Regions from separate parts of the Priestia sp. FSL H7-0729 genome, predicted to be linked through region 2. Evidence: predicted binding sites of a transcription regulator. Region 2 holds the regulator's gene; the other holds the start of a gene.
What was found. The regulator CtsR, encoded in region 2, represses protease genes until heat stress. The targets are predictions, from matches to a motif close to ATGGTCAATAAAGGTCAAACA.
Positions count from the first base shown of each region.

Region 1 (4,192 bases), on a different contig from region 2:
GAAACAAAATAATGTGCAGGTAAAATCGACAAAAGTAAATGTGACAGTTAAAAATGCGGAGGTGGATGTACAATATCCGCAGGTGAGTGGACTTGCGAGCAAAGAGGCCGAAGCAGCGATCAACAAAGTGCTCAAAGATGAAGTGGACACGGCTGTTGCCGCTTTCAAAAAACAAACCACTGAATTTGGCGGGGCAACAGCCAACCGTCCTTATGCTTTTGAAACTTCGTATGTCGTGACCTACAATGAGAACGGTGTGCTAGGTTTGATCACTCAACGTTATGAGGACTATGCAGGAGCACATGGCATGACGACTCGTACCGGCCACACCTTTGCACTGGACACAGGCAAGGAACTTACGTTAGATGATGTGCTGCAAAATAACAAAACCATGCGCGAGACGTTGGGTAAAAAAGTGGGAGAGCAGCTGAAAGCCCGCGGTGGATACCTGGAAGGTTACAAAGGGTTAAATAAAGACCAGGATTTCTATGTGACACCAACGGGCGTAGTTGTGTTCTTCCAGTTGTATGAATATACAGCGTACGCGGAAGGCTTTCCTGAAATGAAGTTCACTTACAAGGAAGTTCTGCCTAAGGGCACAGAGCCGTTTAGCAACGTAACATCAGACAAGTAAGTTCGCGTAGGGTAACTTTTAAGCAAGAGCACTTATATCACATTCTTCTCATGAAAAATAATAAACAAGAATCCCCCGTCAAAGCAGGATGAGAGGGGATTCTTGTTTATTCAGGCAACGCACTCCACTAACGGTTGTGATATTTGCCTGTTTAGTTGAAAATAGCACAGGGCGGGCTCACCTATATCGGTGAAGCCCGCCCTGTGAAGTTACCGCTTGCCTCCAGGCAGCAAATTAGATGCCTTGGGAACCTACGTTTTCAATAACTTTATCTATGATACCGTAATCGGCAGCTTCAGCAGCACTCATGAAGTAGTCACGATCTGTATCTTTCTCGATCTTCTCCAACGGTTGACCTGAACGCTCAGAGATGATGCGGTTCAAGGTATCACGCATTTTCAGGATGCGGCGAGCACGAATTTCGATGTCGGTAGCTTGACCTTGAGCACCACCAAGTGGTTGGTGAATCATGATTTCACTGTTAGGCAACGCAAAACGTTTCCCTTTTGCACCGGCATTCAGCAAGAATGCACCCATGGAAGCCGCCATACCTACACAGATGGTAGATACATCCGGTTTGATGAATTGCATTGTATCGTAAATGGCCATACCGGCTGTAATCGATCCGCCTGGGCTGTTGATGTATAAGTGAATGTCTTTCTCCGGATCTTCCGCAGCCAGGAACAACATCTGTGCCATAATTGCATTAGCCACAACATCATTAACATCGCTACCAAGGAAAATAATACGATCCTTCAGCAATCTGGAATAGATGTCATAGGCGCGCTCACCCCGGTTGCTCTGTTCAACGACCATAGGAATAAAACTCACGTGAAAAACCTCCTCGGAAATGTAAATGTTATTGGTGTTTATACTTAAACTGTTACCGTATTACCCACATAATAAACAATTCCAAACAAAAAGTCAAAGAAAGTCAAACTAACTTGCAAAAAAAAGAAACCTTTCCGGTTTCATTGGTTAAAAGGGTTATGAGCTGTTAAATAAAAAGTGGCGCGCCCGCCAAGAATCGAACTTGGATCTCAGGCTTCGGAGGCCTACGTCATATCCATTGGACCACGGGCGCACATTATGTGACAGCAATAATGATTATAGCTCATGAGATATTTATTTGCAAGCAGTTCATTGTAGATGTAGTTTGGATTAAGCCAAAAATGATCATGATGAAGAAGAGTGGATAAAGAGTGCATTTAAGTAAATGCTATTAGAGGTTTTGGACACGCCGTAAGAAATGCGATTCTGGGCGATATGTAGACGGAATTCATTCGTTTCTTCTATATATGGTATGCGTGAGCTAGTCCTTGATCATGGAAGTCTGGGATTGTGAAATTAGGCGCGTACAAACGCTGAATGCGTGTCGAAATAAGACGTTGAAACACTTGCATGTCACGTCAGTTTTAGGTAGAATAGACGTGGGACTTAAAAAGTTAACCCGGGACGTTTTAGGGCCACGAAAGAGAGCTTGGAACGAGAACTTGCGGGAGTGGAAAGCATGCGAACGATTTTAGAAGTACAAAAGCAGCTTCTGCCTGATCTCATGGATGTCTTGAAAAAGAGGTATACGATTCTGCAACAGATCATGTTATCGGATGTGATCGGACGGAGAACGTTAGCTAATTCCATGCAGATGACCGAGCGGGTTCTGAGGGCTGAGACCGATCTGTTAAAGGCTCAGGGACTTATTGAAATTGACAGTGCAGGAATGAAGATCAGCGAGGCAGGGTATGATTTGCTGCAGCAGTTAGAGCCCGTAGCCAAAGAGTTGTTCGGATTATCCGAGCTGGAAGAGCGCATCAAGCAAGCCTACGGTCTGCAAAAGGTAGTTGTGGTTCCTGGTGATTCGGATGTTTCTCCATTTGCCAAAAGGGAACTGGGCAGAGCCGGAGCGAAGGCTCTTGGCAATATCATGAGTGACAACGACGTTGTGGCCGTTACTGGCGGATCAACAACGGCTGAAGTCGCAGAGCAACTGACTCCGCCAACATCGCTCAAAGGTGTCTGGTTCGTACCGGCACGCGGTGGACTTGGAGAAAGCCTTGAAATTCAGGCGAATACGATTGCATCTACAATGGCAAAACGGGTAGGAGCGCAATACAAACTCCTGCATGTACCGGATTTGCTAAGTGATCATGCCTATGAATCATTAATCCAGGACCCCAGTGTTCAGGAGATTCTGCAGCTGATTCGGCAATCGCGCATTGTTATTCATGGCATTGGTGATGCCGTGGAGATGGCGACAAGACGTAAACTTGCGACGGAGATCATAGATGAACTTCAGGAGCAAGGAGCCGTATCTGAATCTTTCGGTTATTACTTTAACGATCAGGGTAAGGTGGTACATACCATGCTTACACTGGGAATGCGACTTCAGGATATTGAACGAACTGATGTCGTGATTGGAATTGCAGGTGGCAAAAGCAAAGCTGCTGCTATACATTCCGTGTTACGATTTGGTCAGGAAGATATTCTGATTATTGATGAGGCTGCTGCCGAAGTCATCGTTGCTGAAATGGAATAGGGTTTATTGTGCAGTACAACTATTGTTGTCTTGACGGACTTTACCGTCTGTCTTGAATATATAAGTTTCATAAAAAAATTAATCAAAACTTGGGAGGAACTTACTCATGATTAAAGTAGGTATTAACGGTTTTGGACGTATTGGACGCTTGGCATTCCGCCGTATTCAAAATGTAGAGGGCATTGAAGTAGTAGCAATCAACGACTTGACTGACGCTAAAATGCTGGCTCATTTGCTCAAATATGATACAACTCAAGGTCGCTTCGATGGCGATGTTGAAGTACACGATGGCTTCTTCAAAGTGAACGGCAAAGAAGTTAAAGTATTGGCTAACCGTAACCCGGAAGAACTTCCTTGGGGCGACCTGGGCGTAGATATCGTTCTGGAATGTACTGGTTTCTTCACAACGAAAGAAGCAGCTGAGAAACACTTGAAAGGTGGAGCTAAGAAAGTTGTTATCTCCGCACCAGCTACTGGCGACATGAAAACCATCGTTTACAACGTAAACCATGAAATCCTCGACGGTACTGAAACTGTAATCTCCGGCGCATCTTGCACAACAAACTGCCTGGCACCTATGGCAAAAACGCTGCAAGACAAATTCGGAATCGTTCAAGGTTTGATGACTACAATTCACGCTTACACTGGCGACCAAAACACTTTGGATGCTCCACACCCTAAAGGTGACTTCCGTCGTGCTCGCGCAGCAGCTGAAAACATCATCCCTAACACAACTGGTGCTGCTAAAGCAATCGGTCTGGTAATTCCAGAACTGCAAGGAAAATTGGATGGTGCAGCTCAACGTGTACCAGTAGCTACTGGTTCCCTGACTGAGCTCGTAACTGTTCTGGGTAAAAAAGTTACTGCTGAAGAAGTTAACGCAGTAATGAAAGAAGCTTCCGACCCACAAACTTTCGGATACACTGAAGACGAGATCGTATCTTCCGACATCCAAGGTATCACTTTCGGTTCCCTGTTTGATGCAACTCAAACTAAAGTTCTGACTGTTGGCGACCAACAAT
Region 1 covers NZ_JBBOTQ010000006.1:37,174-41,365, forward strand. The annotation lists gene MHH93_RS15425 (stalk domain-containing protein) at 1-634, shown strand, start outside; gene clpP (ATP-dependent Clp endopeptidase proteolytic subunit ClpP) at 869-1,465, opposite strand; tRNA gene MHH93_RS15435 (tRNA-Arg) at 1,644-1,718, opposite strand; gene MHH93_RS15440 (sugar-binding transcriptional regulator) at 2,145-3,170, shown strand; gene gap (type I glyceraldehyde-3-phosphate dehydrogenase) at 3,277-4,192, shown strand, end outside.
Region 1: the regulator CtsR is predicted to act here: its motif matches at 1,555-1,575, upstream of clpP (ATP-dependent Clp endopeptidase proteolytic subunit ClpP).

Region 2 (4,192 bases):
GTTTGGTGGCGATGGCGGAGGGGTTCCACACGTACCCATCCCGAACACGACCGTTAAGCCCTCTAGCGCCGATGGTACTTGGATCGCAGGGTCCTGGGAGAGTAGGACGCCGCCAAGCGAAGAACCACTGCCGATGATATTCGGTGGTGGTTTTTATTTGTTTATTTTAGGGGATGCGAAAGCATCTCTTATTTGACTTTGTGGGAATCCTCTGACACACTCTAAGGGGTACATATATCAGATATTAGGCCACAACCTGGATTGATAATAACTCTAGCGAATGGGGTGTAGACAACATGGAAATTCAAAAATTGACGGTAGATGATTTTGAACCGGCGATGGCACTCTCCGAATATGCTTTTCAAGTAGTAATGAGTGAAGAACAGAAAGAAAAACGGCGGAGTCAATTTTCGTCACAGGATATATGGGGTGTATATGAGGACGGGCAGCTAGGAGCCAAACTTCACATTATCCCTTTTCAAACTTATATTCATGGCAGATCTTTCGAGATGGGCGGTATTGCGGGTGTAGCCACCTGGCCAGAGTATAGACGTAAAGGCTGGGTAGCGGGTCTGCTGAAGCATGCGTTGGAAGAAATGAATCGTAACAAACAAAGTATATCGTTCTTGCATCCATTCTCTTTTGGTTTTTATCGAAAGTATGGATGGGAGACGTATGTTGAATTTAAACGTTATAAAGTACCTACAGCTCATTTGCCTTCGAAAAAAGCGACACCTGGAACGATTCGACGTGGGGATCCGGGCCTTAGCATATTAAAGGAAGTATACAGTGCTTATGCTGAGCGCTATAACGGAACTCTGGTTCGGGATGATGCGAGATGGGAGAACTCAGTTCTTGTGAGTGGGTGCAGCCAGAAGGCTGTATATTACGATGAGGCTGATGCAGCACAAGGTTATCTTTTATATGAAGTGAAGGAAAATAAGTTTACCATTAAAGAGATCATCCATCTGAATGAAGAGGCTAGGCAAGGACTGTGGACCTTCATTGCTAACCATGATTCCATGATTCAGGAAGTTACGTTGCAGGCGCCTGCCAGTGATACGCTTGCTTTCCAATTGGATAACCCACGGATTCAGCAGGAGATCGTACCTTATTTTATGGCACGCATCGTTAGTGTAGAGCAGTTTATATCCCAATATCCATTTGCAAGCCAGGACTCACCGGTGCAGATTGTTCTACAGGTGGAGGATACCCACGCTCCATGGAATGAAGGGGTATGGCAATTAAACGTGGCAATGAACGGAACGGCGTCCATATGGAAAACATCAGAGCCAATTACAGATGATCAGACCATTAAGGTAGATATTCAAGCTCTCACTGCGGTGCTGATGGGATATCGCAGACCAATGGAAATGGCACAAATCGGAAGGATTCACGGACCGAACACAGTAATTCAGGCTTTGGAACAAGCTATTCCTAAAAGGGAAACCTATTTACTCGATTTCTTCTGATTTATTCTTCCCACTGTTCCTTTACCTTGATTAGATTATGTAGAAATACGGCGTGAACGAAAGACAAATGGACTTCTCCAGCAATTTCGGAGAGGTTTTTTTGTGTCTGGGGAATATTTCGTGTAAAATCGTAAAAAATGAATAGTGACCCCACTTGGCAAACCCACAAAATATGCTATAATGTATATAAAGTCAAAGAAAGTCAAAGTCAACTAAAGGTTTAATACTTAAGTAGCTTTCTTTCAACAATCTGATGCATGATCGCCAATATGCGGAATTCATTTCATCAGAGGATCAAGGGAATATTAAAGGACCTTCGTGCTTCCTTCGCTCTCCTGATGACACCTGTGGAAGCAAGATTCGCTGTTTCCCTGATTGGTTAAATGGGTAGAGAAGGTGTACTCTGTGGGGGCGTGTGGGTCCTTATTGACTTAACGTTTCAGACAGTGGAGGATGATTGGATGCGTAATATCTCTGATATTATCGAACGATATCTGAAGAGTATTTTGCATGAAAGTCCCGAAGGAATGGTTGAAATTCAGCGTAATGATCTGGCAGATCAATTCTCATGTGTACCTTCCCAGATCAATTATGTCATCAGCACACGTTTTACACTTGAGAAGGGATACCTGGTTGAGAGTAAACGTGGCGGTGGTGGTTATGTTCGCATACAGCGCATTGAATTACCGGCCCAATCAGCTCTGCATAACCATTTGCACCATAGTATTGGTGATGAGATCGGGCAGACAGCTGCCGAAGGTCTGATTTATCAATTGGAAGAAGCACGTTTCTTGAGCAAGCGGGAAGCCGGGTTGATGCGAGCTGCTGTATCTAGAGAGGTTATATTAGTCAAACTTCCTTACCGGGATCAAATTCGTGCCAGAATGTTAAAGGCGATGTTAATATCTTTGCTCGGTAAATGAAAACTATCGGGGTCAAAGGAGGTACATCAATATGCTGTGCCAAGAATGCAATAAACGTCCGGCGACACTTCATTTTACGAAGATCGTAAATGGAGAGAAGACGGAATTCCATATTTGTGAGTCATGTGCCCGTGAAAAAGGGGAGATGATCCCTGGAACAGCAGGCGGGTTTTCCATTCACAACTTGTTGTCAGGGTTGCTTGATTTTGATCCAGCCGGCAAAAGTGGATCGGCAGGAACACCACCTGCAAAAGCACTTCAGTGTGAAGAGTGTGGTATGACGTACGCACAATTCAGCAAGATAGGCCGATTTGGCTGCAGTTCATGTTATAAATATTTTGACAGCCGTCTGGACCCTTTGTTCAAGCGGGTTCATGGGAGTACGTCCCATGTAGGTAAAGTACCTGCACGAGCTGGTGGTCGCATCAAGGTGAAACGGCAAATTGCTGATTTGAAGCGTGAGCTCCAAGAGAGCATCGCCCAAGAGGAATTTGAAGAGGCAGCTCAGATCCGCGACCAAATCAGAGGACTTGAAAAAGGAATAGCTCAGGAGTAAAGTTTGTCATGAGTAGGAGGGATGCGTAATGCCTAATCTGCGCTTTACAGAGAAGGCGCTCAGCGACTGGATGCGCAGTGATGCGGCTGATTCCGAAATCGTCATTAGCAGCCGTGTCCGGATTGCGCGCAACCTTCAGCATGTTCCGTTTCCGATGCTGGCTTCTAATGAGCAATCGGAAGAGGTGCTGAATAAGCTGAGCGAAGTACTTCAATACGATGACGTTCATGCCTTTGGAGATTTTCATACTTTGGATCTAATCGATATTGACGAACTCGACAAACGGGTGCTGGTGGAGAAACATCTCATCAGTCCAAGTCTTGCGAATGAATCCAGGAATGGTGCGGTTATTCTCAGTGAGGATGAGTCTGTCAGTATTATGATTAATGAAGAGGATCATCTTCGTATCCAGTGCCTCTATCCGGGGTTCCAGGTGAAAGAAGCCTGGGAGAAAGCCTCCGCAATAGATGATGCTTTTGAAGCGCACGTGGATTATGCTTTTGATGATCGCAGAGGATACTTAACCAGCTGTCCTACGAATGTAGGTACAGGTGTCAGAGCATCTGTCATGATGCACCTGCCTGCCTTGGTGATGACGCAACAGATTGGCCGTATTTTAACCGCAGTTTCCCAAGTGGGATTGACTGTAAGAGGAATATACGGTGAAGGCAGCGAAGCTATGGGGAACCTGTTCCAGATCTCGAATCAGATTACACTGGGGCAGACCGAACAGGAAGTCATTGAGAACCTGCATGGTGTTGTTTTACAGATGATTGGTCATGAACGTACAGCCAGAGAACGGTTAATTACGGATTCCAGACTTCGAATCACGGATCGTGTCATGCGTTCTTACGGCATATTGTCTCATGCAGCTATTGTAGATTCCAAGGAAGCTGCACAGCGCTTATCGGATGTACGCCTTGGCGTGGATCTCGGCTTGTTGGATGGACTGTCTATCACGGTAATGAATGAGTTGAATGTGATGACACAGCCGGGATTTTTGCAGAAAACATATGGCGAAGATATGCGCACTGATGAGCGTGACATCTATCGTGCTCAGTTGATCCGTGATACGATCAACGCAGCGAAGCAGTCCTAGCTTAGCCTGATATTGTATTGAATTATGGTTTCATGCCGCATTGCGGCTTTTATATAATAAGGCATGTACGAATGCCAAATGAATTTATTCGCAGCACGGCTGCAAACAAAAATGATATGAAGAATACGACGGTTATTTCATT
Region 2 covers NZ_JBBOTQ010000020.1:58,525-62,716, reverse strand. The annotation lists rRNA gene rrf (5S ribosomal RNA) at 2-118, shown strand; gene MHH93_RS26535 (GNAT family N-acetyltransferase) at 297-1,472, shown strand; gene MHH93_RS26530 (CtsR family transcriptional regulator) at 1,934-2,395, shown strand; gene mcsA (protein-arginine kinase activator protein McsA) at 2,427-2,951, shown strand; gene mcsB (protein-arginine kinase McsB) at 2,980-4,050, shown strand.